2 linked regions of the Labrys monachus genome follow. The protein of the gene in region 1 interacts with the protein of each later gene in a pairwise test. Links are inferred from orthologs where the notes say so. Each region holds a gene or a part of one and is shown in the gene's direction. Other genes may lie near its edges.

The links.
Region 2: the proteins of J3R73_RS31090 (region 1) and def interact in binary tests that used the Escherichia coli proteins (3 or more experiments, as listed by UniProt). The link is inferred for Labrys monachus from one-to-one orthologs.

The regions. Positions count from the first base shown.
Region 1 is NZ_JAUSVK010000001.1:6,819,056-6,833,508, forward strand. Bases 7,493-10,383 are described here. They hold J3R73_RS31090 (aspartate-semialdehyde dehydrogenase), read left to right. Parts: upstream 7,493-8,366; coding sequence 8,367-9,401; downstream 9,402-10,383. Other genes in these bases: nhaA (Na+/H+ antiporter NhaA), read left to right, coding at 7,493-8,285; J3R73_RS31095 (DMT family transporter), read left to right, coding at 9,575-10,383. In the rest of the region: J3R73_RS31060 (hypothetical protein), read right to left, coding at 1-183; J3R73_RS31065 (transglycosylase SLT domain-containing protein), read right to left, coding at 595-1,374; amaB (L-piperidine-6-carboxylate dehydrogenase), read right to left, coding at 1,392-2,957; J3R73_RS31075 (primosomal protein N'), read right to left, coding at 3,380-5,554; leuB (3-isopropylmalate dehydrogenase), read left to right, coding at 5,828-6,937; more of nhaA, read left to right, coding at 7,116-7,492; more of J3R73_RS31095, read left to right, coding at 10,384-10,474; J3R73_RS31100 (hypothetical protein), read right to left, coding at 10,562-10,855; J3R73_RS31105 (VOC family protein), read right to left, coding at 10,884-11,282; proB (glutamate 5-kinase), read right to left, coding at 11,287-12,435; J3R73_RS31115 (FadR/GntR family transcriptional regulator), read left to right, coding at 12,764-13,498; J3R73_RS31120 (NAD-dependent epimerase/dehydratase family protein), read left to right, coding at 13,727-14,453.
Region 2 is NZ_JAUSVK010000001.1:919,150-933,611, reverse strand. Bases 4,381-7,280 are described here. They hold def (peptide deformylase), read left to right. Parts: upstream 4,381-5,494; coding sequence 5,495-6,067; downstream 6,068-7,280. Other genes in these bases: truA (tRNA pseudouridine(38-40) synthase TruA), read left to right, coding at 7,125-7,280; fmt (methionyl-tRNA formyltransferase), read left to right, coding at 6,073-7,011; J3R73_RS04115 (MFS transporter), read left to right, coding at 4,381-5,302. Outside these bases: J3R73_RS04140 (cobalt-precorrin-5B (C(1))-methyltransferase), read right to left, coding at 1-485; J3R73_RS04135 (pirin family protein), read right to left, coding at 769-1,686; J3R73_RS04130 (2,3-bisphosphoglycerate-dependent phosphoglycerate mutase), read left to right, coding at 1,833-2,453; J3R73_RS04125 (DUF2244 domain-containing protein), read right to left, coding at 2,614-3,108; nth (endonuclease III), read left to right, coding at 3,131-3,886; more of J3R73_RS04115, read left to right, coding at 4,085-4,380; more of truA, read left to right, coding at 7,281-7,868; J3R73_RS04095 (hypothetical protein), read left to right, coding at 7,961-8,122; J3R73_RS04090 (hypothetical protein), read left to right, coding at 8,129-8,719; murein biosynthesis integral membrane protein MurJ, read right to left, coding at 8,736-10,298; J3R73_RS04080 (adenosine kinase), read left to right, coding at 10,487-11,485; J3R73_RS04075 (cyclic nucleotide-binding domain-containing protein), read right to left, coding at 11,498-12,145; J3R73_RS04070 (MBL fold metallo-hydrolase), read right to left, coding at 12,262-13,143; J3R73_RS04065 (2-hydroxyacid dehydrogenase), read right to left, coding at 13,175-14,179; J3R73_RS04060 (SH3 domain-containing protein), read left to right, coding at 14,360-14,462. UniProt on the Escherichia coli protein: Removes the formyl group from the N-terminal Met of newly synthesized proteins. Requires at least a dipeptide for an efficient rate of reaction. N-terminal L-methionine is a prerequisite for activity but the enzyme has broad specificity at other positions.

The DNA.
Region 1 (14,453 bases):
CTCGAAGGTCCGGGAGCCGCTGGCGCTGCCGTGCCCCCAGCTGATGCCGCCCAATCCGCCGCAACGCGGCTGGCGGCATATCAAAACCTTGTCCGCCTTCAGCCGGCCGGTCGGCAGGACGGCGGGGTCGGCGGCTTCGAGCCACCCCTCTGCCGCCAGGCGTTCGTTCGTCGATGCGGTCAATCTCGGTGCAAACGCACCCTGGCCGCAAGCGGCGAGACCAAGAGTATCGAAACAGCACGGAGCATGGTGATAGCCCGCCGGTGACAGAATAGCGAAAGGCCGGGCGGCCCGCCCGGAATGAAATCAATGCGCGAGTGGCTGAAGCGCGAGTAGTTGCCCCGCCGTTTGCCGGTCCGCGGCGAACGAGACTCGCCAGGACGGCGAAGACGGAGCAGTTCATCATGGGATTCCGACGTGGCACAGCGACGAGGTTGCCATGTCGAGTTGTGGCAAAAGCCTGGAACAAATCAAAGTTTTATTTGAGCAGAAACTCAATATTTCGCGAATGAAAGAATAAACCCGCGGATCATGCATCCGCAGGTTGTATTCCATGTATCGATCATTCGGCCGGGATAGGGAATCTGCGGGCCCTTATTGACCCGGAGACCCCTTGATCAGCTTGGGCAGCAGGCCCTTGCGCTTGGCCTCGTAGTAATAGCCGCTGGCATAGAGCCGCATCGCGCGGTCCTGGTTGCCGCCGGCGACCTTGTAGGCATTGGCCAGATAGGCCGCGCCATAGGTCAGATTGACGTCGGGATCGAGCAGGCCTTCGGGATTGCCGCGATAGCCCATGCCCCGCGCCGTATCGAGGCGCATCTGCATCAGGCCGACGAAGGGGCCGTGGCGCAGATGCGGGTTGAAGCCGCTTTCCCGGGCGACGATGCGGCGCAGCAACGTCTCGGGCACGTGATAGCGCGTCGCGTGCTTGCTGATGAGGGCGTCCACCTGCGGCCGGCCGGCCGGACCGGCAGCCTGCTTATGCGGTCCGTCGCCATCCTTGGACGGGGTCGACGGCAGCGGCATCATCGGGATGCTGCCCGTTTCGAGGACGTCGTTCTGCGGGGCCGCCACGCTTCCGGTCAGCGAGGCGAAAACCGCCGGCGTGGGGGTCTTGAGGGTCGGCACCACCGCGGCAGCGGCGAGTTCCTTCGGCCGGGCGGGCGGCAGCGGCGGGGCGTGCGGCGCCGCCGCGGCGCTCTTCTCGCCGGCCACGGCCTGCTTCGGCCTGACGGGGCCTTTGGCGCCGCCCTTCGGCGCCTCCGGTTGCGCCGTGGCCGGCACGGCATCGTCCGCCCGGGCGTCCCTTGCCATGCCGATGGTGCAGGCGGCGGAAAGACCGAGGGCGAGGCATCCCGCCGTCAGGCTCCGCACGGCTGAGGCCGGGGCCTTCAAGGATTGAGCCCGCCGTCGTCGACGTCGAATTTGACGCCCTGGGCCAGCGGCAGGTTCAGGCCGTAATTGATGGCGCTGGTCTGGCGCCGCATATAGGCCTTCCAGGCGTCCGAGCCGCTCTCGCGGCCGCCGCCCGTCTCCTTCTCGCCGCCGAAGGCGCCGCCGATCTCGGCGCCGGACGGGCCCATATTGACGTTGGCGATGCCGCAATCGGAGCCCTGCGCCGACAGGAAGCGCTCGACCTCGCGCATGTCGGTGGCGAAGATCGAGGAGGAAAGGCCCTGCGGCACGCCATTCTGCAGGGCGACCGCCTCGTCGAAGGCGCGGTATTTGAGGACGTAGAGGATGGGCGCAAAGGTCTCGTGGACGACCGGTCCGGCCTGCGCCGGCATCTCGACCAAGGCCGGGCGGACGTAATAGGCCTCGGCCGGTCCGGCGTCGGCGATACGCTCGCCGCCATGCACCGTTCCGCCGGCCTCGGCAGCCGCCTGCAGCGCCTGCTGCATGGCGTCATAGGCGGCGCCGTCGATCAGGGGCCCGACGAGCGCGTCGCCGGTGACGGGATTGCCGACGGAAATCGAGGCGTAGACCACGCGCAGCCGGCCGACCAGCGCGTCATAGACCTTCTCGTGCACGATCAGGCGGCGCAGCGAGGTGCAACGCTGGCCGGCGGTGCCCATCGCGGCGAAGGCGATGGCGCGCAGGGCGAGGTCCAGATCGGCTGACGGGGTGACGATCGAGGCGTTGTTGCCGCCGAGCTCCAGGATCGAGCGGCCGAAGCGGCGGGCGACCCGCTCGCCGACCTTGCGCCCCATCGCGGTCGAGCCGGTGGCGGAGACGACGGGCACGCGCGCATCGTCCACCAGCGTCTCGCCGATCTCGCGTCCGCCGAGGACGAGGGTGAGCAGGCCGTCGGGCACGCCGCCGAAACGGCGGGCGGTGCGCTGGAACAGGGCCTCGACGGCGAGGGCGGTGAGCGGCGTCTTCTCGGAGGGCTTCCACACCACGCTGTCGCCGCAGACGAAGGCGAGGGCGGCGTTCCAGGACCACACGGCCACGGGAAAATTGAAGGCCGAGATCACGCCGACGACGCCGGCCGGATGCCATTGCTCCATCATGCGGTGGTCGCCGCGCTCCGAGGCGATGGTGAGGCCGTAGAGCTGGCGGGACAGGCCGGTGGCGAAGTCGCAGATGTCGATCATCTCCTGCACTTCGCCGAGGCCTTCGGAAATGATCTTGCCGACCTCCAGCGAGACCAGGCGGCCGAGCTCGGCCTTGGCGGCGCGCAGCTCCTCGCCGAGCAGGCGGACGAGCTCGCCGCGCTGCGGACCGGGCACCTTGCGCCAGGCTTCGAAGGCGGCCTGCGCCCTGCCGACGGCGGCGGTGACCTCGGCCGGCGTCGCCTCCGCGACCTCGCCGATGACCTCGCCGGTGAGCGGCGTGCGGACGATGCGCGAGCCGCCCGAGTAACGTTCCGCCGGCACGTCCAGCCTCGCAAGAAGCCCGCGAATTTCGGCAGCAAAACCGGTGTTCGACTCGCCCTGGGAAAGGGTTTTCAGCATAGATGCTCGTCTCTTATCAATATGTTCCGGGCACGCTCATACCCTTTTTGCATGGGTGCAGGCTAGCCCGGTCTCCGAAGACAGGCAAGAGCAGCCCCGGACTGCTTTGGTACGCGGCGTAAGTCCTTGAGAAATCAAGAGATGCGGGATCCTCCCAGGGGAGGGCGGCCCGGCGGTATCCGTCGCCCCGGAGGGGAGGCCGATCGCTGCGGCAGAATCAGCCGGGGAAAACCGCGCCGGCGGGATCGGCTCGCGGCGTCCGGCAAAAGCGGGCGTCGGGCGGGCGCCGGGGAGGCCGGCGAGGAGGTCCGTCGTCATGGCGGGTTCCGGGTCATTGCGGTGCGGACCCTAGGCGGAAAGATATGAACAATTCGTCGCCGCATCGGCCCTGCCGGACGGTCAAGTCCGTCACGTGAGGTCCGTCAGGCGAAGTTCATGGGATCGATGTCGATCTCGAGCGCCAACTGCCCGGTCGGCTTGGGCGCGGCGGCGAGCCAGGCGCGGATATAGTCCTGCAGGGCGAAGTCGCGCGGCGCCTGCAGGATGAGGCGCATGCGGTGGCGCCCGCGGATCACCGCGATCGGCGCCTCGGCCGGGCCGAGCACGCGCAGCGCCGCGTCGAAAGGGGCGGCCTTGGCCAGCAGGCGGGCGAAGGTCTCGGCCTTGGCGCGGTCCTCGTCGAGGATGGTCAGCGAGGCCATGCGGCCATAGGGCGGCAGGCCGGCCTGCGCGCGGATGGCGATCTCGCGGGCATAGAAGCTCTCCTTGTCGCCGGAGATCAGGGCCTGCATCACCGGATGGCCGGGATCGTAGCTCTGCAGCAAGGCGCGGCCCGGCTTGTCGCCCCGCCCGGCCCGGCCGGTGACCTGCCCGAGCAGCTGGAAGGTGCGCTCGGCGGCGCGCGGATCGCCGGTGCCGAGCCCGAGATCGGCGTCGATGACGCCGACCAGGGTCAGGTGCGGAAAATTATGGCCCTTCGCCACCAGCTGCGTGCCGATGACGAGGTTCGCATCGCCCCGCGCCACGGTCTCCAGCTCCTGCTTCAGCTTTTCGGTGCTCGCGAACAGGTCGCTCGACAGGATGACGGTATGGGCCTGCGGAAACAGGCCCGCCACTTCCTCGGCGATGCGCTCGACGCCCGGCCCGCAGGGGGTGAGCGTGTCCTCCGCCTCGCAGCTGGGGCACTGGCGCGGCACCGGTGCGGTATGGCCGCAATGGTGGCAGACCAGGCTCTTGCGGAAACGGTGCTCCACCAGCCAGGCGGTGCAATGCGGGCACTGGAAGCGGTGGCCGCATTTGCGGCACAGCGTCAGCGGGGCATAGCCGCGCCGGTTGAGGAAGAGCAGGGCCTGGTCGCCGGCGGCGATCGTCTCACGCACGGCCTCGGCGAGGCGGGGGGCGATGAACCGGCCGCGCTCCGGCCCGCCGCTGCGCATGTCGATGGCGGCGATCGCAGGCAGGCTGCGGCCGCCGAAGCGTTCCGGCAGGATGAGGTGGTCGTAGCGGCCGCGGTCGGCATTGACCCGGCTTTCGATGGAGGGCGTCGCGGAGGCCAGCACGACGGCGGCATCGACGAGACGGGCGCGCACCACCGCCATGTCGCGGGCATGGTAGCGCGGCCCGTCCTCCTGCTTGTAGGCGCTGTCGTGCTCCTCGTCGACGACGACGAGGCGCAGGTCCGCGAAGGGCAGGAACAGCGCCGAGCGGGCGCCCGCGACCACCGCGACCTCGCCCTTGGCGATGCCGTGCCACAGCCGGGCCCGCTTGTTGGCGGCGACGCCCGAATGCCATTCGGCGGGCCGGACGCCGAAGCGGGCGGCGAAACGGTCGAGGAACTGGTTGGTGAGCGCGATCTCCGGCAGCATGATCAGCGCCTGCCCGCCCTGGCGCACCGCCTCGGCCACCGCCTCGAAATAGACCTCCGTCTTGCCGGAGCCGGTGACGCCTTCGAGCAGGGTGGCGGCGAAGCGCCGGGCGGCGACCTTCTGCGTCAGGTCGGCCGCGGCGCGGGCCTGGGCCTCGCTGAGGCTGGCGGCGGCGAAGTCGAGGTCGGGCATGCGGGCGGCCGGCTCGGGCGGCAGGGCCACCGGCGTCACGGCGCCCGCATCGACCAGGCCGTCGATCACGCCGGGCGAGACGCCGGTCGCCTCGATGAGGGCCTTCTTCTCATGGACGAAGCCGTCCGCCAGATGGCCGAGCACGCGCCGGCGGGCCGGCGTCAGGCGTTCGGGCTCGCTGCCGCCCAGCCGGTAGCCGAGGCGCGGTTTTTCCGGCGGCAGTTCGGGCGCCCGCAGCGCCATGCGCATCACCATGCCGCGCGGCGTCAGCGTCCAGTTCGACACCCATTCGATGAAGCGGCGCATGTCCTCGCGCAGAGGCGGCACGGCGAGCCGCTCCTCGACATATTTGAGCCGGTTGGAGGAGGCCGGCAGCACGCCGTCGCCGTCCCAGACGACGCCGACCGTCTCGCGCGGGCCGAGGGTGACGCGCACGACGTCGCCGGGCATCAGCACATTGCCGAACGGGACGCGGTAGCTGTAGGTGCGCTCCAGCGCCACCGGCAGCATGATTTCGACGACCTCGCCCGGATTTGCCATGGGGGTTAGGTCGGGGAGGACGCCGAGTCTGTCAAGGTTTCCTCCCGGGAGCGCAACGTCCTGGGAGCGCGGGCGTCCCGCCCGCCTCTTCCTTCCGCTTCCGCTCACGATACGGATGAAGGTGGGTGATAGTGGTCCGCCGCTTTCGGCACCGATGCTGTTTCCAAGAGCGGGCGGGACGCCCGCGCTCCCGGGATGTCCGCGCTCCGGCAAACCTTGCGCCCTCCCGCCCGCTCGTCTAATCACGCGCAAGTCCAATCCGAGGTGATGATCATGGCCACGCAAAAGCTTCTCCTTCTCCCTGGCGACGGTATCGGCGTCGAAGTGATGGCGGAGGTGAAGCGCCTGATCGCCTTCCTCAACAAGACCGGCCTCACCGCCTTCGAGACGGAAGAGGATCTCGTCGGCGGCGCCGCCTACGACGCCCACGGCAAGGCGATCTCCGACGCGGCGATGGGCCTCGCCCAGGCCGCCGATGCGGTGATGTTCGGCGCGGTCGGCGGGCCGAAATGGGCCGACGTGCCCTATGCGGCGCGTCCCGAAGCCGGCCTGCTGCGCCTGCGCAAGGATCTCGGCCTGTTCGCCAATCTGCGGCCGGCCGTCTGCTATCCGGCGCTCGCCGACGCCTCCTCGCTGAAGCGCGAGCTGGTCGAAGGCCTCGACATCATGATCGTGCGAGAGCTCACCGGCGGGGTCTATTTCGGCGAGCCGAAGGAGATCGTCACACTGGAGAACGGCGAGAAGCGCGCCGTCGACACCCAGGTCTACACCACCCACGAGATCGAGCGCATCGCCCGCGTCGCCTTCGACCTCGCCAAGGTGCGCGGCAATCTGGTGCACTCCTCGGAAAAGCACAACGTCATGAAGTCCGGCGTGCTGTGGAAGCAGGTCGTCACCGCCGTGCACAAGGCCGAATATCCCGAGGTGAAGCTCGAGCATATCCTGGCCGACAATTGCGGCATGCAGCTGGTGCGCACGCCCAAGCAGTTCGACGTCATCGTCTGCGACAACCTGTTCGGCGACATGCTCTCGGACGTCGCGGCGATGCTGACGGGCTCGCTCGGCATGCTGCCTTCCGCCTCGCTCGGCGCGACCGATCCGACGACCGGCAAGCGCAAGGCGATGTATGAGCCGGTGCACGGCTCGGCGCCGGACATCGCCGGCCGCGGCCTGGCCAACCCGATCGCGACGCTCGCCTCCTTCGGCATGGCGCTGCGCTATTCCTTCGGCCTCGCCGAGGCGGCCGACCGCCTCGACGCGGCGATCGCCGCCGCGCTGGACGAGGGCCTGCGCACCAAGGACATCGCCTCCGCCGGCCAGAACGCCGTCTCGACCAGCGAGATGGGCTCCGCCGTGCTGAAGGCGCTGGAACAGGCGGCGTAGGATCTTCCGCCCGGCCGGGCGGGTTGGAGGGTCGATCACCGATCGACCTTCCTGGAAACGCCGGGCGTGCCGGAAGGGAAGAGGTCGATCGGTGATCGACCCTCCCATCGCGTCCTTCTTCCGAAGAGCGCCCGGGAAGAGCCTTGCCTCCGGCGCGTTTTCTTGGCACCCATGCCGCATGGTTTCTCCCCGCCCGCCCTCCTTCATCCGGACGTTCCTGGCTACGGAAGCGGCAGGCGGCGTGATCCTCATGGCGGTGGCGGCGTTGGCGCTCGCCGTCGCCAACTCGCCGCTGAGCGGGGCCTATTTCGATCTGCTCCATCTTCATATCGGCGGCCTCAGCCTCCTGCACTGGATCAATGACGGGCTGATGGCCCTGTTCTTCCTGCTGGTCGGCCTGGAGATCAAGCGCGAGGTGCTGAAGGGCCAGCTGTCGAACTGGCCGCGCCGGGCCCTGCCGGGCGTCGCCGCGCTCGGCGGCATGGTGGTGCCGGCGCTGGTCTTCGTCGCGGTGAACTGGCACCAGCCCGAGACGCTGCGCGGCTGGGCCATTCCCTCGGCCACCGACATCGCCTTCGCCCTCGGCGTGCTCGCTTTGCTCGGCTCCTACGCGCCGGCCTCGCTCAAGGTGTTCCTCACCGCGCTCGCCATCATCGACGATCTCGGCGCCGTGCTGATCATCGCGCTGTTCTATACGGCCGGGCTCGACGGGCTCGCGCTGGCGGGCGTCGGCGTGGTGCTGCTGGCGCTCGCCGCCATGAACCGGTTCGGCGTCGTTTTCCTGCCCGCCTATCTCGCCCTCGGCGCGGTGCTGTGGGTGCTGACGCTGATGTCGGGCATCCACGCCACGCTCGCCGGCGTGGCGCTCGCCTTCGCCATTCCGCTGCGCGGCGCGGCGGGCGGGGAGAAGTCGCCGCTGCACCGCCTCGAACACGGCCTGCATCCCTGGGTGACCTTCCTGATCGTCCCGGTGTTCGGCTTCGCCAATGCCGGGGTTTCCCTGGCCGGCCTCTCGCCCGCCCGCCTGGCCGACCCCGTCACGCTCGGCGTGGCGCTCGGCCTGTTCGCCGGCAAGCAGGCGGGCGTGTTCGCTTTCGCCGCGCTGGCGATCCGCGCCGGATGGGCGGAGCTGCCGCATCGGGCGAGCTGGGTCCAGCTCTATGGCGTGGCGCTGCTCTGCGGCATCGGCTTCACCATGAGCCTGTTCATCGGCGGCCTGGCTTATGCCGACACGCCGCTGCTGCTCGACGAGACCAAGATCGGCGTGCTGCTGGGCTCGGTGCTCTCCGCCGTCGCCGGCGCCATCCTGCTCCGCTTGGCGCGGCCGGCCGCCCGGCGCAGGCTTTGATTGCCAGCGTGGCGTGCGGGTGATATGCCAGCCCGCCGTCTCCCGAGGGGGACAGGCTTATCGAGGAGAAGGACGAAAACAGTGGGTTACAAGGTCGCCGTCGTGGGCGCCACAGGCAATGTGGGCCGCGAAATGCTGAACATCCTGGCCGAGCGGGCCTTCCCCGCCGATGAAGTGGTTGCTCTGGCCTCGCGCCGCAGCCTGGGCACGGACGTTTCGTATGGCGACAAAACGCTGAAAACCAAGGTCCTCGACAATTACGACTTCTCCGACACCGACATCGCGCTGATGTCGGCGGGCGGCGACATCTCCCGGGAATGGTCGCCGAAGATCGGCGCGCAGGGTTGTGTCGTCATCGACAATTCCTCGGCCTGGCGCTACGATTCCGACGTGCCGCTGATCGTTCCGGAAGTGAATGCCGACGCCGTCGCCGGCTTCACCAAGAAGAACATCATCGCCAATCCCAACTGCTCCACGGCGCAGCTCGTCGTGGCGCTGAAGCCGCTGCATGATCGCTTCGGCATCAAGCGCGTCGTCGTCTCGACCTATCAGTCGGTGTCCGGCGCGGGCAAGGAAGGCATGGACGAATTGTTCGCCCAGACCAAGGCCATCTACGTCAACGCCGCGGTCGAGGAGAAGAAGTTCCCCAAGCGCATCGCCTTCAACGTCATCCCGCATATCGATGTCTTCATGGAAGACGGATATACGAAGGAAGAGTGGAAGATGATGGTCGAGACCAAGAAGATCCTCGACCCCAAGATCAAGCTGACGGCGACCTGCGTCCGCGTGCCCGTGTTCATCGGCCATTCGGAGGCCGTCAACATCGAGTTCGAGAAGCCGGTCACCGCCGAGGAGGCGCGCGATATCCTGCGTTCGGCGCCGGGCTGCCTCGTCGTCGACAAGCGCGAGCCGGGCGGCTACATCACGCCCTACGAGGCCTCGGGCGAGGATGCGACCTATATCTCGCGCATCCGCGAGGACATCACGGTCGAGAACGGGCTGGCGATGTGGATCGTCTCGGACAATCTGCGCAAGGGCGCCGCGCTCAACGCGATCCAGATCGCCGAGGCGCTGGTGAACCGCAAGCTGCTGCGCGCCAAGAAGAAGGCGGCCTGACCGCCACCAAGACCGGATGCGGCCGGCAGGCCGCATCCACGCCGGATCGGCGCGGGGCGGGAGCGCGGACATCCTGTCCGCATCCTATCTTTGCTTAGAGGACCGGCGTTTCCAGGAGCGGGCGGGCGACATGGCAAGCCATGCGCCGGGATGTCCGCTCCGCCGGGGATTTCATGTCAGCCGTCGACTCCACACCCCGTCCGGCCCTTTCCTCGCCGGTGCTGGCCGCCCTGTTCGTGCCGCTGTGGTCGACAGGCTTCGTCACGGCGCGGCTGGTGGCGCCGCATGCCGAGCCGCTGACCTTTCTCGGCCTGCGCTTCGGCGCGGCGGGCCTGCTGCTGGCGATCTACGCGCTCTATCGCGGCGCGCTCTGGCCCGCGACGCTGCGCGGCTGGCTCGACGCTTTCGTCGCCGGCATGCTGATCCACGGGCTCTATCTCGGTGCCGTGTTCTGGTCGGTGGCGCATGGCCTGCCCTCCGGCATTTCGGCCCTGGTCGCGGGGCTGCAGCCGCTGCTCACCGGCCTTCTCGCCAGGCCGCTGCTGGACGAGACGGTGACGCCGCGCCGCGCGGCGGGCATCGTGGTCGGCGCCCTCGGCGCGGGGCTGACGCTGCTGCCCAAGCTCGGCGCCGCCGGCGAGGGCGGCATCCCCACCTGGCCGCTCGCCGTCTGCACCTTCGGCATGGTCGCCATCACCTTCGGCACCATCTGGCAGAAGCGGCGCGGGCGCGGCGCCGACCTCGCCACCAACACCGCGATCCAATATGCCGGCGCGCTGGCGCCGATGCTGATCGGCATCGCCCTCACCGAGCGCGGGCATTTCGACGTCGCGGCGCCGGCCGCGTGGGCGGGCCTCGTCTGGTCGGTGTTCGGCATGTCGATCGGCGCCATCCTGCTGCTGATGGTCCTGATCCATCGCGGCGCGGTGGCGCAGGTCGCCTCGCTGCTCTATCTCGTGCCCGGCGTGTCGGCGCTGATGGCCTGGGCGATGTTCGGGGAGGCGCTGACGCCGGTGCAGATCGCCGGCCTGCTGGTGGCGGCGCTCGGCGTGGCCATCGCCAACAAGGGGTGAGCCCCCCGGGGACCGCAGGCTTCCAGCCTGCATCTTCCTGAAGCGTCGAGGTTCCAAGAGCAGGCTGGAAGCCTGCGGTCCCGGGGGTCAGCCCCAGTGGTAGATCCAGTATTGCCGCTTGCTGGCGGGGTCGACGAAGCCGTCGCGGCTGCCGCTCTCGATCCGGTCGCCCTTCTGAAACATGCGGCAGCGGCCGCTCGCCAGTTCGGCGTCGGCCTGCCGCTGGAAGCCGGCCCCGGCACTGTGCAGGGCCTGGACGCTGTCCCGGTTGCGGCAGGCGAGGGTGTTGCGGTCGAGCGAGCGCACGGTCGGCACCGGCGGCTGCACCGTGCAGGCGGCGAGCAGAAGGAGGGCGAGGACGGCGGGGGCCTGGCGAAGCATGGTCTCTCCGTGAAGGGGGAAGCGGCGCTCAGGCCGAAGCCGGACGATGGCAGCACACGCAGAGCTTGTTGCCGTCGGGATCGCGAAAATAGGCGCCGTAATAATCCGCATGATAGTGCGGACGAAGGCCCGGCGCACCCTCGCAAATGCCGCCATGGTTAAGGGCTGCCCGATAGGCCCTGTCCACCGCGGCGCGGTCCGGCGCCAGCAGCGCCGTCATCGTGCCGTTGCCGGCGGTCGCCGGCCCGCCGTCGAAGGGGCGTCCGATCAGGACGATCGGCCGCGCTCTGCCGGCCTCGATCCAGCCGGCCCAGGGGCGGGCATCGTCGCGGAATTTGAGCGTGAAGCCCAGTTCGTCCATCACGGCGGCGTAGAAGGCGAAGGATCGGGCGAAATCGTCGACGCCGAGGAAGACATGCGAGATCATCGCCTCACTCCGGCGTCACCGTGCTCAGGTCCTCGAAGCGGCTGAACAGGGCCATGTCGTCGCGGTGGATCATCTCGGTGGGGCCATGCCAGCCGAGGATGTCCTCGATGCTGCGGCTCTTCTTGCCGGTGATCTGCGCGGCGTCGCCGATGTCGTAGGCGACGAGGCCGCGGCCGATCTCGGCGCCGGAGGGATCGCGGATGACGACGGCGTCGCCCTGCGAGAAGGTGCCCTCGACGCGCTTCACGCCGGCCGGCAGCAGGCTCGCGCCGTTGCGCAGCGCCTTGGCCGCGCCGCTGTCGACATGCAGCGTGCCGCGCGGCTCGAGATGGCCGGCGATCCATTTCTTGCGCGCCGTCACCGGATTGGACGCGGTGAGGAACCAGGTGCAGGGGCCGCCCTTCTCGATCTGCGTCAGCGGCGCGTCGACCTTGCCTGAGGCGATCACCATCGTGGTGCCGCCGCCCACGGCGATTTTGGCCGCCTCGACCTTGGTGCGCATGCCGCCGCGCGAGAGCTCCGAGCCGGCATCCCCGGCGATGCTCTCGATGGCCGCGGTGATGCGCTGGACGACGGGGATGAGCGTGGCCGCCGGATCGAGATGGGGCGGCGCGGTGTAGAGCCCGTCGATGTCGGAGAGCAGCACGAGGCAGTCGGCGCCCGCCATGGTGGCGACGCGCGCGGCCAGGCGGTCATTGTCGCCGTAGCGGATCTCGGTGGTGGCGACGGTGTCGTTCTCGTTGACCACCGGCACGCAGTTCATTTCGAGCAGCTTGTCGATGGTGCGCCGCGCATTGAGATAGCGCCGGCGTTCCTCGGTGTCGCCGAGGGTGACGAGGATCTGCGCCGCCGTCAGGTTGCGCGCGCTCAGCGTCTCGGCCCAGGCCTGCGCCAGCGCGACCTGCCCGACGGAGGCCGCGGCCTGGCTCGCCTCGAGCGCGAGCGGGCCCTTGGGCAGCTTCAGGATGGTGCGGCCGAGCGCGATGGCGCCGGAGGAGACGACGATGATCTGCGCCCCGCGCTCGGCATGGCGGGCGAGGTCGTCGACGAGCGACATCAGCCAGTCGCGGCGAAGGCTTCCCTTCGCCTGGTCGACCAGCAGCGAGGAGCCGATCTTCACGACGATACGGCGAAAGGAACTGAGTTCGGGCATGGCGGTGTTCTGTCGTTTCGGGGATGGGCATCCCCGCCGGCGGCACTGCAGGCGAGGGATGCCCGGCGCGGGGCGGCCGCTGTCCTGCCGCCGGGCCGGGATCATCGCCTAATAGGGTATAAAGCATTCGACAAGCCCTAATCGGGGCCGATCGGGCTTGCGAGGGCTGCGCAGTCGCTCCATGCTATTGTCATACCAGTGGAGAGGATGAGTCGCGGATCGCGGAGGCTCTGCCGCTGATCCGCCAAGATCACGCGATCGTCGGAGCCGGGCGGCGGATTTCCCTCGCCCTTGCGAATCGCACCCCTGGATAGGGAAGGAACGTTCGATGACACGCAGCGCTGGCCGTGCTCGCATGGGGCCGACGCAGACCCGTCACAGCCGTGCTGCCTCCCTGATCGGCCAACGCATCGTCGCGGGCGAATGGTCGGTCGGCATGGCCCTGCCGACGGAAGCGGATCTGTCCCGGGAACTCGACGTCTCCAGGGCCTCCCTGCGCGAGGCCATCAAGCTGCTCGCCGGCAAGGGGCTGATCACCTCCACGCCGCGGCGCGGCACCATCGTGCAGCCCCATTCGAACTGGAACCGGCTCGATGTCGACGTCCTCGTCTGGCAGACCTCCGGGGGCGCCACCAAGAGCTTCGTCAAGGACCTGTTCGAGCTGCGCCGCATGATCGAGCCGGAAGCGGCGGCCCTGGCGGCCGAACGCGCCGGCCCGGCCGAACGGGCGGAGGTGGCGGCGACCTTCCACGCCATGGAGAGCGCCGAGGACGTGCAGGCCTCGATCGACGCCGATCTCGCCTTCCACCGCGCCATCGTGAGAGCCGCCAACAACGTGCTGCTGGCTGCGTTCTCGCCGGCCATCGAAGCCTCGCTCGCGGTTTCCTTCACGGTCTCCCGCGCCGGCCGGATCCAGCCTCATATCGTGCCGCTGCACCGGGCCGTGGCGGAGCCGATCATCGCCGGCGATGCCGCCGCCGCCCGCATCGCCATGAACACGCTGCTCGATCGCTCCGAAAGCGACGCCGCCAGCGTGGCCGTCGACGACAGGGCCGCCCGGTAGGCGGGCGGGCCGCCCTGCGCCGCCACGGATCGTTGCCGGCAGGCGATTTGTGAACGGCGGGGCTCAAAATTTGGCTTAATCTTAACCGCTATGGGATTTGGTCGGCCACCGTCGCTTGAAAGCGCCGGGCCGAAGAGCGTATGGAGACGCCCGATTGAACCAGCGAGCCAAGGCCTGCTTCTCCCCGGCGCGCATCGACGCAGGGCCCCGCGCCCGCCAGGCCCTCCCATGAAGATCTGGATTACCGGCAGCGCCGGCTTCATCGGCTTCCATCTCGCCGGGCGCCTGCTCGGCGAGGGGCATCTCGTCACCGGCATCGACGGTCTCACGCCCTATTACGATCCCGGCCTCAAGCGGGCCCGGCATGCCCTCCTCGAACGCTCCAACGCCTTCCGGCCGCATATCTTCATGCTGGAGGATCGCGAGGCCCTCGGCCGGCTCGCCGCCGAGGATCCGCCCGAGGTCATCATCCATCTCGCCGGGCAGGCGGGGGTGCGCTACAGCCTCGAAAACCCGCGCGCCTATGTCGATTCCAATCTCGTCGGCCTGTTCAACCTGATGGAGGTGGCGCGCGAGGCGCAGGTCCGCCACTTCCTGTTCGCGTCGACGAGCTCGATCTACGGCGCCAACGCGTCGATCCCGTTCCGTGAGACGGACCGGGCCGACCAGCCGCTGACCCTCTATGCCGCGACCAAGAAGAGCGGCGAGGGCATGCTGCATTCCTATGCCCATCTGTGGTCGATGCCGGTCACCTGCTTCCGCTTCTTCACGGTGTACGGTCCGTGGGGGCGGCCGGACATGGCGACGTTCAAATTCGTCGACGCCATCGAGGAGGGCCGCCCGATCGAGATCTACGGCGAAGGGCGCATGGAGCGCGACTTCACCTTCATCGACGATCTCGTCGAGGCGATCGTCCGCCTCGTCCCGCAGGTCCCCCGCATCGGCGAGCCCGCCG
Region 2 (14,462 bases), 5.9 Mb from region 1 along the record:
TTGCGCGCGATCGCCTCGCCGTTCGGAATGGAGACGGTGACCTCGACGTCGCCGCCGGCGCCCGTCGCCTGCGCCACCTCGGCGAGGGCGGCCGCGATCATGCCGCGCGGCCCGGGATTGATGGCGGGTTCCCCCACGGGCAGCGGCAGGCCCGCCTTGGTCACGGTGCCGACGCCCTCGCCGGCCCGGAAGGTCACGCCCGAACCGGGCGCGCCCGGCCTGACGGTGGCGCGCACCAGCGCGCCATGGGTGACGTCCGGATCGTCGCCCGCATCCTTGACGATGGCGGCGCTCGCCTCGCCGGGACGCAGCTCATGCGCGGCGAGGGCGAAGGCCGGCATCTCGCCGCGCGGCAGGGTGATGCGGACGGGGTCGGGAAATTCGCCGGTCAGCAGCGCCGCATAGGCGGCCTTAGCCGCCGCGGCGGCACAGGCCCCGGTCGTCCAGCCATAGCGCAGCGGTCCGGCGGGCTTGCCGTCAGTCATGGCGGGGAGCGACGGGCGGCATTGAAGCGCCTCCCCCTGGGAACACGATGCCGTCCGGAAAGTCGTGCGGGCGGCGAGGACGAGCAGGCGTCTCGCCCATGCGCGCTAGTTCAGGGAATTGAAGCGCAACATGGCCGCATCCCTCCCCGTTGCGGGGAGGGAATAGAAGCGTGGGGGTCGAGACAGCAGGCCCGTGTCGAGCAAAGTGGGCCTGCCCCCAATCCCTTCTCTCGCCACGACTGTGGAAATCTCGCCGGTTCCCCGCAACCGCCCTCATCATCCCTCAGAAGTCCGGCAGCGGGATGAATTCGGGATCGCCCGGCACGGTCTCGAACCGGCCCGTCTTCCAGTCCGCCTTGGCCTGCTCGATGCGCTCCTTGGAGGAGGACACGAAATTCCACCAGATGTGGCGCGGTCCGTCCATGGTGGCGCCGCCGACCAGCACCAGGCGGGCGGCCGTCACCGCCGTGACCATCAGCGCGTCGCCGGGCCGCAGGACCAGCAGCGAGCCGACGCCGAAGCGGTCGCCGGCCAGGTCGATCTCGCCCGAAACGACATAGATGGCGCGCTCCTCCGTCTCGGCGTCGACCGGAAGCCTCGCGCCCGGCTCCAGCGCCACGTCGACATAGAGCGTGCTCCAGTCCTGCCGGACGGGCGAAACGAGGCCATAGGCCGAGCCCATGAGAACGCGCACGGTCTTGCCCTCGGCGCTGTGCTCGGGGATCTTCGTCTGTTCGTAATGCTCGAAGGAGGGCAGGCCCTCCTCATGGCTCTTCGGCAGCGCCACCCAGGCCTGCAGGCCGAGCATCGAAAAGCCGCGCTGGCGATCCTCCAGCCCCGTGCGCTCGGAATGCACGATGCCCTTGCCGGCCGTCATCAGGCTGATCTCGCCCGGCTTGGTCGTCTCGGCATAGCCGAGGCTGTCGCGGTGCACGATCGCGCCGTCGAACAGATAGCTCACCGTCGACAGGCCGATATGGGGATGGGGGCGGACGTCGAAGGCTTCGCCCGGGCGGAAGATGGACGGGCCGAAATGGTCCAGGAAGACGAAGGGGCCGACGAGCCGCCGGCGCGAGCTCGGCAAGGCGCGGCGCACGGAGAAACCGCCGAGGTCGCGCGACCGCGCCACGATCTGCATCTCGATGGCGTCGCAGGAATAGGCGTCTCCCGGCACGGGATCGTCGGTTTCGAGAACGGTCATCGCCTGCCTCGGTTTCAATCATGCAATGGGGCGCAACCATAATACGGCCTGCGACCGATCGCACGGGCTGTTTTGCAAACGGCAAGTGCATTTGCCGGAGAACGCGGCTAGAACCGCAGCATCGGATCTGCAACGGGATTGCCTCGATGACTGCCACGCTCGTTCTCTGCCGCCACGGCCAAAGCGACTGGAACCTGAAGAACCTCTTCACCGGCTGGCGGGACCCAGGCCTCACGGAGAAGGGCATCGCCGAAGCCCACGAGGCCGCCCGCCGGCTCAAGGCTCTCGGCATCACCTTCGACATCGCCTTCACCTCGGCCCTGTCGCGCGCCCAGCACACGACAGCGATCATCCTGGAGGATCTCGGCCAGAGCGGGCTTGAGACCATCCGCGACCAGGCGCTGAACGAACGCGACTATGGCGACCTGTCGGGGCTCAACAAGGACGAGGCGCGCGCCAAATTCGGCGAGGAGCAGGTCCATATCTGGCGCCGCTCCTACGACGTGCCGCCGCCCGGCGGCGAGAGCCTCAAGGATACCGCCGCGCGGGTGCTGCCCTATTACATCCATCGCATCCAGCCCCAGGTGATGGCGGGCAAGGCCGTGCTGGTCGCCGCGCACGGCAATTCGCTCCGGGCGCTCATCATGGCGCTGGAAGGCCTCAGCGGCGCGGAGATCGTCAAGCGCGAACTCGATACCGGCGTGCCGATCGTCTACACGCTGAACCCCGACACGACGATCGCGAGTGTGAAGGAACTGAAGGGCTGAACCGGACCGCCCTCCCCGGGAGCGCGGACATCCTGTCCGCCCTTCCCCTCGCCGGGACGTGACCACTCCGGAAGCCGGCGAGGGTGGAAAAGTGCCGGTCGGGAGACCGGCACACCGCGGAGTAGGTTCCCGGCTGGCGCCTCACGGGCGCCGCCCGCCCTTACCCCCGGCGCACGATCGACAGCGCCTGCGTGAAGGCCCTGGCGAATTCGCCCTTTTCGCGGGGGCCGAGGAAGCGGGCGACCTCGACCTCGCGGCCGCGCTGCACCAAAGCGAGGCGCATCACGCCGAACTCCTCGTGCTCGTCCCGCTGAAGGCGGACCCAGCGCGGATTGAAGCTCCATTCGCGCGTCCGCCCCTCGCGGTCCATGCGGGAGAGCCGCAGCAGCGCATGGGTCATCAGCACATGCTCGCGCAGCCTGGCGCCGCGGTAGTTGATCTTGAACATGACATAGAGCAGGCCGACATCGACGCCGAAGAAGCCGATCACCGGCCAGGCGCCCATGATGTAGAAGGGGATGCTCAGAAGCGTCGAGGCGGTGCCGACGGCGATGAGGAGATTGCGGAAGCCGAGCGGCCCGAGAGAGCGATGCGGCGAGAGGATCGCATCGAAGACGGGCTCGTCCATCGGAGCTTTCGGGTTGCCGCTGGTCATGGTCCCTCACTATAACCGTTTCATGCCCAGCCGCCAGACTCCAAAACCCGCCGTTCCCGCCCCTGCCGGAGCGACAAAGCCGCGCGGCAAGGCCAAGGCCAACGCCGCCGCGGCGTCCGCCGGCGCCCTGCGCCCCGCCCTTCCCCCCGCCTCGATCGAGGAGATGTTCAGGCGGTTTGCCGAAGCCCTGCCCGAGCCGAAGGGGGAACTCGACTACGTCAACGTCTATACGCTGCTGGTCGCCGTCGTCCTCTCGGCGCAGGCCACCGATTCGGGGGTCAACAAGGCGACGCGCCCCTTGTTCCGGGTCGCCGACACGCCCGCCGCGATGGTCGCCCTCGGCGAGGAGCGCCTGCGCGACTTCATCAAGACGATCGGGCTCTACCGCGCCAAGGCGAAGAACGTCATCGCTTTGTCGCAGGACCTGATCGACCATCATGGCGGCGAGGTGCCGCAGACGCGCGAAGAACTCGAAGCCCTGCCCGGCGTCGGCCGCAAGACGGCCAATGTCGTGCTCAACATCGCCTTCGGCCTGCCGACGATCGCCGTCGACACCCATCTCTTCCGCGTCGCCAACCGGACGGGGCTCGCGCCGGGCAAGAACCCGCTCCAGGTGGAGCTCGCGCTGGAGAAGGCGGTGCCGGCCGCCTATGCCCGCCACGCCCATCATTGGCTGATCCTGCACGGACGCTATGTCTGCAAGGCGCTGAGGCCGGCCTGCCCCACCTGCCTCATCCGCGACATCTGCCTGTTCGAGCACAAGACCGGAGAGGTCTGAGGTCTTCGATCGGGGTGCCGGACGCCGTTCCGGCCCTGCCGCGGGCGCGCATTATTTGCTGGCGCTTCAAGCCTTTCGGATATTTGATGGCGGGGCCGGTTCGCCCGACTCGCCTCGTCGCGACGAGCTCGTTTCGGAGCCGGCCCACAGGCATGCGCCGCCATCGCCAAGGGATCGCGGACCGGGGGAGAAACGCCGTTGAATTTGACCACGGAACAGAAGAAGACCGTCATCGCCGCCTTTCTCGGCTGGACCCTGGATGCCTTCGATTTCTTCCTGCTGACATTTCTCCTCATCGACATCGCCAAGGAATTCCAGGTCGGGGTGCCCGACGTCGCCTACGCCCTGTTCCTCACGCTGGCGATGCGCTGGGTGGGAGCCTTCTTCTTCGGGCGCCTCGCCGACCATTTCGGCCGCAAGCCGATCCTGATGCTGAACATCGTCAGCTATTCGGTGATCGGCGCGCTCGCCGCCTTCTCGCCCAACCTCACGACCTTCCTCATCCTGCGCGCCGTGTTCGGCATCGCCATGGGCGGCGAATGGGGCCTCGGCAGCGCCCTGGCCATGGAGTCGATCCCCCCGCGCGCCCGCGGCGTCGTCTCCGGCATCCTGCAATGCGGCTATCCCGCCGGCTATCTCCTGGCCGCGGTCGTCTATGGGCTGATCTACGGCAAGCAGATCGCCGGCTACACGGTCGACTGGCGCTTCATGTTCCTGCTCAGCATCATTCCCGCCCTCATGGTGCTGTTCATCCGCTCGCATGTACCGGAATCGCCCGCCTTCACCGAAGGCCGCAAGCATCCCAAGCCGGGCATCGTGAAGACGATCGGCGCCAATTGGGGCATCACCCTCTATGCCGTGGTGCTGATGATGCTGTTCAACCTGTTCAGCCACGGCAGCCAGGACCTCTATCCGACCTTCCTGCAGAAGCAGCACGGCTTCGATCACGCCACGGTAAGCTGGATCAGCATCGTCGCCAATATCGGCGCCATCGTCGGGGGCCTGTTCTTCGGCTTCCTCTCCGAACGCATCGGCCGGGTCAACGCCATCACCATCGCCTCGCTCATCGCGCTGCCGGCCATTCCCCTGTGGTCCTTCGGCTCGACGCCGGTGATGCTGGCGATCGGCGCCTTCGTCATGCAGATCAGCGTACAGGGCGCCTGGGGCGTGGTGCCGGCGCATCTCAACGAATTGGTGCCGGGGGCGGTTCGGGCGACGCTGCCGGGCTTCGTCTACCAGGCCGGCAACTTCCTGGCCTCCTATAACGGCCGCTTCCAGTCCTGGCTGGCCGAGCAGCCGGGCTATAATTACGGCTACGTCCAGGCCGTGGTGATCGGCATCGTGGCGGTGGCGCTCATCGCGGTCATCCGCTTCAGCCCGGAGCGGCGCGGGCAGGTGATGACGGTGACGGATTGAGAAAGGGAGCGCGACCCCTCCTGTCCGCTCTTCGTCATGAAGCCCTGCAGAGGAGGCAAGCGGTGAATCGGCGATGGAATCCGGTCCGCGAGGCCCGGTTCTGCAGCCTTGTCCTTCGAGAGCGGGCAGGATGTCCGCTCTCCCGCCCGCTTTCGCATTGACGCCCCGCCCGCCTCACCCTATCTGCCTGACATGGCCATCAAACCGATCATCTTTATTCCCGATCCCAAGCTGCGTCTCGTCTCCGATCCGGTGGAGCGCGTCGACGCGGAATTGCTTTCGCTCGCCGACGACATGCTGGAAACGATGTACGACGCGCCGGGCATCGGCCTCGCCGCCATCCAGGTCGCAGTGCCGCGCCGCCTCCTCGTCATCGACCTCGCCAAGGAGGACGAGGCACGCGCCCCGCAGATCTTCATCAATCCGCAGGTGCTGTGGTCCTCCGACGAGCGCAACGTCTACGAGGAAGGCTGCCTGTCGATCCCCGATTATTACGCCGAGGTCGAGCGCCCGGCCCAGGTCCGCGTCGCCTATGTCGGCCGCGACGGCAAGGAGCACGAGATCAAGGCCGAGGGGCTGCTGGCGACCTGCCTCCAGCATGAGATCGACCATCTCAACGGCGTGCTCTTCCTCGACCACATTTCCAAGCTCAAGCGCGACATGGTGATCCGCAAGTTCACCAAGGCCGCCAAGCAGGGCACGACGCCGGATTTCCCCAAGCGCGAGAAGCGCGAGCGGCAGGCGCCGCACCCGGCAGCGGACTGAGCTTCATGCGCATCGTCTTCATGGGCACGCCCGACTTCGCCCGGCCCGTGCTGACCGAGATCATCAACCAGGGCCACGACGTGGTCGCCGCCTATACGAGGGCGCCGGCCACCGCCGGCCGCGGCATGGCCCTGATGCCCTCCCCCGTGCACAGGCTCGCCGAGGGGTTCGGCATCCCGGTGTTCACGCCGCGGACGTTTCGGGACGAAGAGACGCTCTCGACCTTCCGCGGCCTCGCCGCCGATGTCGCGGTCGTCGTCGCCTACGGCCTGATCCTGCCGAAGGCGGCGCTCGACGCGCCGGCGGAGGGGTGCCTCAACCTCCATGCCTCGCTGCTGCCGCGCTGGCGCGGTGCCGCCCCGATCCAGCGCGCCGTCATGGCCGGCGACAGCCGGACCGGCGTGATGGTGATGCGCATGGAAGAGGGGCTGGACACCGGCCCGGTGGCGCTCGCCGACGCCGTGCCGATCGAGCCCGACATGACGGCGGGCGAGTTGCACGACCGCCTGTCGATCCTGGGGGCCGACCTGATGGCCCGGGCGCTCGGGGCGCTGTCGCGTGGCACCCTCACCTTCACGCCCCAGTCCGAGGAAGGCGTGACCTACGCCAGGAAGATCGAGAAATCCGAGGCCCGCATCGACTGGACGCGTCCGGCCGACGTGGTGCATCGGCAGATCTGCGGCCTGTCGCCCTTCCCCGGCGCCTGGTTCGAGGCCGACTGGGGCCAGGGCCCGCAGCGCGTGAAGGTGCTGCGCTCGCATCGGGCGCAGGGGCATGGCCCAGCCGGCACCGTGCTCGACGACGCCCTGACGATCGCCTGCGGCGACGGCGCCGTCCAGCTGCTGCAGCTCCAGCGTGCCGGCAGGACGCCGATGAACGCCGCCGATTTTCTGAAAGGCGCCGCGCTGGCCAAGGGCGCGGTCCTCGACGGGCCGGTTCCCTGACCGGCCGGCGCTCCGCCACCGCGCCGGTACGAGGATCGCACAGCCGGCGCCCCGCGTGACTCTCGCCCCTTCTTGGCGTAGAGGGCACCACCCCACGCAGCCAAGTTCGCCGCATGCCGCGCTACAAGCTCCTGATCGAATATGACGGCACGCCCTATGTCGGCTGGCAGGCCCAGGCCAATGGCCGTTCCGTGCAGCAGGCGATCGAGGAAGCGATCCTGGCCTTTTCCGGCGAGACCCTGCGCATCCAGGGCGCCGGGCGGACCGATGCCGGCGTGCACGCCACCGGACAGGTCGCGTCCGTCATGCTGCGCAAGGACTGGACCGGCGACCGGGTCCGCGACGCGCTCAACGCCCATCTCACCTTGTCGGACGATTATGTCACCATCCTCGCAGCCGAGAAGATGCCGGACGATTTCGACGCCCGCTTCTCCGCCAGGGGGCGGCGCTATCTCTACCGCGTGATCGACCGCCGCCCGCCTTTGGCGCTGGAGCGCCGCCGTGCCTGGCATATCCGCAGGCGGCTCGACGCCGAGGCGATGCACGAGGCGGCCCAGGGCCTGCTCGGCCATCATGATTTCACCACCTTCCGTTCGGCCGACTGCCAGGCCCGGAGCGCCATGAAGACACTCGACCGGCTCGACGTGATGCGGGTCGGCGAGGAGATCCACGTCGTCGCCGCCGCCCGTTCCTTCCTGCACAACCAGGTGCGCTCGATGGTCGGCTCGCTCCGGCGGGTCGGCGCGGGCGACTGGAGCAGGGCCGATCTCGTCGCCGTGCTCGAGGCGCGCGACCGCACGCGCTGCGCCGCCCTCGCCCCGCCGCACGGGCTCTATCTGACCGGGGTGGATTATTGAGGCGAGATTGGGATGCGACCTTGCACTCCGCAACCCAAACAAGCATCTTATGCGGCATGAAGAGAACATCTCGCCAAACGAGCGCTGATCATATGCCTGAATTTGGAACGCCGGCCTATGTCGAGCGTTTTCGACTCATGGCGAAGGAATTTACTGCCAAGTACTCGACAAAAGAGGCTGCCCTCGAATTGATGCAGCGCGAAGGTATCCTTGATGCCAAGGGCAAACTGAGCAAGAATTATTCTGCTGAATAGCCTGGAATGCATCGCCTCTCAACGAGTTTTATTCTCGGCTATCATGGGTGCGATAAAGCCGTTGCCGAAGACCTTCTGGCCGGAAAGCCTTTTCGACCCAGTAACAACGACTATGATTGGTTAGGGCCCGGCATCTATTTCTGGGAGGCCAATCCGCAGCGCGGTCTCGATTTTGCAATCGAACTGTCGAAACGCAAACGGTCGTCCGTGAAGATCCCCACAGTCATAGGCGCCATCCTCGACTTGGGACTATGCCTTGATATGACGACCCTCGGCGCCATCCAAATGGTCCGGGATGCCCATACCACCCTGGTCGACATATCGCGAATGACCGGCACGGCGCTTCCGCGGAACAGCACCGATCTGATGCGCCGTTCCCTGGACTGCGCCGTCATTCGGCGGGTCCATTCCCTGCTGAACGAAAACAGCCTTCCTGCCGTAGACAGCGTAAGAGGCATTTTTATCGAAGGTGAGCAGCTCTACGCATCATCGGGCTTTTACGAAAAGACCCATGTGCAGATCGCCGTCGTCAATTCTCAATGCATCAAGGGCGTGTTTCGCGTTCCCGACGAGCAGTTGAAGCGCTGGACCGCTTGATCATTGGAATCGCGTATCATCGCGGCGGCGGCTTTTCCGAAGCCAATGCCTGCCGTCCGAACCGGCGATCGATCCCGCCGAACACGAGACAGGCTGCGAGATAGGCCGCAAGCCCGCCGCCGCACAGGACCGCGAGCCCGGCGATGCGCCGGAGCACGGGAAGGCCGGCATCCGTCCACGCCTGCGCGAAAGGCATGAGCAGCCACAGGGTGATCGCCATGATCCCTGCGGCGAGGAGGAGCCGCGGCAGGCGGCGGCGCGCCATCACGTCGAGCCGCAGCAATCCTTCCCACCGGGCGGCGACGGCGAGGAGAACGAGGTTGATCCAGCCGGACGCCGCCGCGGCGAGGGCGATTCCCGTCTGGTGCCAGACGGGAAACAGGGCGACGGACAGGACGACGTCGGTCACCACGCCGGCCACGCCGATGAGGAAGGGCACGCGCATCCGCGTGCGCGCGAAGAACAGGGGCTGCAGCACCTTGGCGCCGACGAAGGCCGGCAGGCCGGCGGCGAAACCGGCAAGGGCGAGGGCCGTCGCGGCGGCATCGGCGGCCTGGAAGGCGCCGCGCTCGAACAGCACCGAGACGATCGGCCGGGCCAGCACGATCAGCGCCAGGGCCGCCGGCAGGCTCAGGAACAGGGCGAATTCGGCCGCCCGGCTGAGCAGGCCGCATTCGGCCTCCTCGTCGCCCATGGCGCTGGCATGGGCGAGTTCGGGCAGGAGCGCGCTGCCGAGGGCGACGGCGACGATGCCGAGCGGCAATTGATAGACGCGGTCGGCATAATAGAGCCAGGTCACCGCGCCGGGCTCGGGCGAGGCGACCACCAGCCCGACGAAGGCATTGACCTGCGTCACCCCGCCGGCGGCGACGCCCGGCAAGGCGAGGAGGAAGAAGCGCCGCACGGGCGGCGTCCATCGGGGCCTCACGAATCGCAGCCCGAGGCCGGCCCGTCGCAGGGCGGCGAACACCAGCGCGCCCTGGGCGATTCCGCCTGCGAACAGGCTCCAGGCGAGCAGGCGGGCGAGCGCTTCCTCGCGCCAGCCCTGCCATGATGCGGCCAGCAAAGCGAGGATGGTGACGACGTTGAGGAGCGAGGGCGCATAGGCCGAGGCGGTGAACCGGCCATGCACGTTGAGGACGGCGGAGGCGACGACCGTCAGCGCCGTGGCGAGGCAATAAGCGAAGGTGATGCGCGACAGCACCACCGCGAGAGCGACCCGCCCGCCGCTTTCGGCAAAGCCCGGCGCGATCGCGCGGATGAGGAGCGGCATCGCCGGCAGGGCCAGCGCCGTGACGACGAGGAAGAGCAGGCCGACCTGGGTGAAGACGGCGTCGGAGAAGGCCTGGCCCTCCCGCGCCTGCTCGGCCTCGCCGTAAAGGGGGACGAAGGCGGTGTTCACCGCGCCTTCCGCCAGCAGCCGCCGCATCAGGCTCGGAAGGCGGAAGGCGACCACGAAGGCGTCGGCCACCGGCCCGGCACCGAGCGCCGCCGCCACCATGGTGTCCCGGACGAAGCCCAATATCCGCGAGAACAGGGTGGCGAAGCCGACCGAGGCGGCATTGCGCAGAAATCTCATCGGATCTTCGCACCTTTCTTTTGCAGGCCTTCCTTGCCGCCATCGTTTTGGCCGCTATAGTCCGCGCGCGCTGGAGGGTTAGCCGATCCGCCCTGTTTTGGAAAACGCCTCCATGTCCTGTTTGACGCATTTTCTTCGTGCGGGCCGGTCAGGCCCGATACGGGAAATGCTCTGATTTCGAGAGCTGCATGTCCCGCACCCGTTTCGACGTCCTCACCATCGGCAACGCGATCGTCGACGTGTTCGCCCATACCGAGGATGATTTCCTCGTCCGCGAAGGCCTCGCCAAAGGCGCCATGATCCTGACCAGCGAGGAGCGCGCCCAGCATCTCTATGCCGCGATGGGGCAGAGCATCGAGATTTCCGGCGGCTCGGCCGCCAACACGGCAGTGGGCATCGCCTCCTTCGGCGGCAAGGCCGCCTATTTCGGCAAGGTGAAGGACGACGAGGGCGGCCACGTGTTCACCCGCGACCTGCGCGCCCAGGGCACGCATTTCGAAACCGTGCCGCTGGCGGACGGCCCCTCGACGGCGAGGAGCTTCATCTTCGTCACGCCCGACGGCGAGCGCACGATGAACACCTATCTCGGCGCCACCCATCTTCTCGGCCCCGACGACATGGCCGAGGACGTCGTCGCCGATGCGGCGATCACCTATATGGAAGGCTATCTGTGGGACCCGCAGGGCGCCAAGGACGCCTTCCTCAAGGCGGCGTCGATCGCGCGCAAGGCCGGCCGGCGCGTGGCGATCACCCTGTCGGATTCCTTCTGCGTCGACCGTTTCCGCGGCGAATTCCTCAGCCTGATGCGGACCGGCGTCGTCGACATCGTCTTCGCCAACACCCACGAGCTCAAATCGCTCTACCAGACCTCGGATTTCGACACGGCCCTGGGCCTGGTCGCCAAGGACGTGCGCCTTGCCGTGGTCACTCGCTCGGAGGAAGGCGCGCTGGCGATCGAAGGCGGCATGCGCGTGCTGGTGCCCGCTTTCCCCATCGACAAGCTCGTGGATACCACCGGCGCGGGCGATCTCTTCGCCTCCGGCTTCCTGTTCGGCCTCGCCCGCGGCATGCCGCATCTGGCCTCGCTCAAGCTCGGGGCGATGGCCGCGGCCGAGGTGATCCAGCACGTGGGCGCCCGGCCGCAGACCAGCCTGAAGGTCCTGGCGCAGAGCAACGGCCTGCTCTGACCCGTTGCGGCATCAGGCGGCCGCGATCTTCGCCGCCATGTCGCAGGCCAGCAGCGAATCCAGGCCGGTCTTGATCGACGGGCGGCGGGCCTGCAGCGCCGCCAGCGCCGCGGCCGGCCAGGCGACATAGAGCGCGCCGGCTTCGACCGTGACGGTCGCCGTGGCGGGAACCCGGCGCAGGAAGCCGATCTCGCCGACGAAGGAGGGCGAAGGCAGCGCCAGGCTGCGGCCGCCCTTGAGCACGAGCGCCTCGCCCCCGAGGATATAATAGACGTGGTCGACCGGCGCGCCCTCCCGGACCAGCGTCTCGGCGGCCTGCGGGCGGTGCCAGACGGCGATCTTCATCAGCGCCCGGAACTCGCCGGGAGAGACCGCACCGAAGGCGGCATGGAGCCGGCGCTCGTCGTCCGACAGGCGGAACGGCGTCCGCGCGAGCACGAGCTGCGCCATCATGAACAGGTTCACGCCGAGATTGACCACCGTCCAGAACACCGCATCCCACAGCAGCACGGCGGGCACGACGAAATAATAGAGGATGTAGAGCAGCGTCGAGGCGACCAGCAGGGCGCGAAGCACGATCTGGTCCCGGCAGGTGAGCGCGGCGACGGAGATGAGGGCGGCGACATGGATGAGGCCGAGCCGACTTATTTCGAGGATCATTGCAACACCGGGAAAGCAGGAAAGCCGGCTTTGGCAGCCGGATCTGTCGGCGTTGAAATCGTTCGTTTACGAACGGAATTCCGTGCTCGTCCGCACGCGGCATGCGGGATCCCGTGTCAGCCGGCATTCCCGACGGCGGCGATGTTCTTGCGGTGGACGTCCTCGTAAGGCTCGAAATAGAGAACGGCGCCGGAGGCGATGTCGCCGGCGATGAAATCCCTCAGGGCGGGCGCCTCCCCGGGCGGGCGGGCGCTTTCCGCCCGCAGGCGCTCCAGATAGGTCCGGTTGGCGTCGATGAGGCTCGCCTCGTAGCCGCCGCTGGCGATGCGGCCGGGATCGCCGTGATTGGGAAGGATGCGCGCGATCGGCCAGCCGCGCAGGCGGCCGAGCTCGCGGATATGCGCGTCGATATGCTCGGGCTCCGAGACATAGGTGATCGTGTCCTCCAGCGTGTCGCCGGCGAGCAGCACGCCGCTCTCCGGCAGCCAGAGCACATTGCCGTCGGCGCTGTGGATGTCGAAGGGCCGCAGTTCCACCCGCGTCCGCCCGACCGCGAGGTCGAGCCCGCCTTCGAAGAGCCGGTTCGGCATCACCAGCGGCGCGATCGGCGGATCGGCCTTCTCGAGTTCGTCCCGATGCGCCGACAACGCCTCGGCGGTGCGCTTCAGCGCGATGATCTCGCAATCGGCGAACACCGCATTGCCGGCGACATGGTCGTCGTGCCAATGGCTGAGCACGACGCGCAGGCTGGCGACGCCGAGGCCTTCGAGATGGGCGCGGATCGCCCGGGCATGGTCGAGCGAGACATGGGTGTCGTAGACCAGCGCCTCGTCGCCGTCGACGACCGCATAGGAGGCGATGCCCAGCGCATAGGCGCCGTCGTCGAGCCAGTTCGGTCCGGGCGAATGGAGGCGCCTCCCCGCGATCCGCCCGTCATAATAGGCGAACAGGCCGGGATGGGGCTGGAGGATCCTCAGGGTTTCGGTGATGCCTGCCATTGTTCCGCTTCGCAAAGCCGTCCGGACGGGTTCAGATCATGCTGGGCAGCACGCGGTCCGGCGGGCTGTGATTGTCCATGAAGGCGCGGATGTTGACGATGACCTTCTCGCCCATGTCCGTGCGCCCCTCGATCGTCGCCGATCCCATATGCGGCAGGAGGACGACGCGGCCGCTGCGGGCGAGCTTGACCAGGCGCGGGTTGACCGCGGGCTCGTGCTCGAACACGTCGAGGCCGGCGCCGGCGATCTCGCCGGCATCGAGCATCTTGGCGAGCGTCGTTTCGTCGATCACCTCGCCGCGGGCGGTGTTGACGATCACCGCCTCGCGCTTGAGGAGCTTCAGCCGCCTGGCGGAGAGGAGATGGTAGGTCGCCGGCGTGTGCGGGCAGTTGACCGAGATGATGTCCATGCGCGCCAGCATCTGGTCGAGCGAATCCCAATAGGTCGCCTCGAGCTCGGCCTCGATGGCGGCATCGAGGTGATGGCGGTTGTGGTAATGCACCTGCAGGCCGAACGCCTTGGCGCGGCGCGCCACGGCCTGGCCGATTCGGCCCATGCCGATGATGCCCAGGCGCTTGCCCCAGATGCGGCGGCCGAGCATCCAGGTCGGCGACCAGCCCGGCCAGGCATTATTGCCTTCCGGGATGACCTGCGCGCCCTCGACGAGCCGTCGTGCCACCGCCAGGATGAGGCCCATCGTCATGTCGGCCGTGTCCTCGGTGAGGACCCGCGGCGTGTTGGTGACGGTGATCCGGCGCGCCGTGGCGGCCTCGACGTCGATATTGTCGACGCCATTGCCGAAATTGGCGATCAGCTTGAAATTCTCGCCTGCCGCAGCGATCACCTCGGCGTCGATGCGGTCGTTGATGGTCGGCACCAGCACATCGGCGGTCCGCACCGCCTCGATCAGCGCCTCCTGCGACATCTTCTCGTCGGTGAGGTTGAGGCGGGCGTCGAACAATTCGCGCATACGCGTCTCGACGCTGTCCGGCAGTCGGCGCGTCACGACCACCAGCGGTTTTTTCCTCCAGGACATGCCGACTCTCCGCCACTTTAAGACCACGTTCACCGCGCTCGGCCAAACTGTCCGAACAAGCTTGCAACCTGCCGCCGGTGACCTGTTTAACAGATCTAACAGAGCACGGTGTGGAGCGACAGACGGGAGCGTCGAACGAGGCTCCCGGATGCAGGCGAAGAGTGTGCGTTGAGGTCTGGAATGTCTTACTACGAAGAAGAAAGCCCGCGGCTCAGTCCGATTGCCAGGATCGGCTTTGCCGGGGCCTTCTGCGCCTTCGCCCTCGCCGCCGGCGTCTATTATC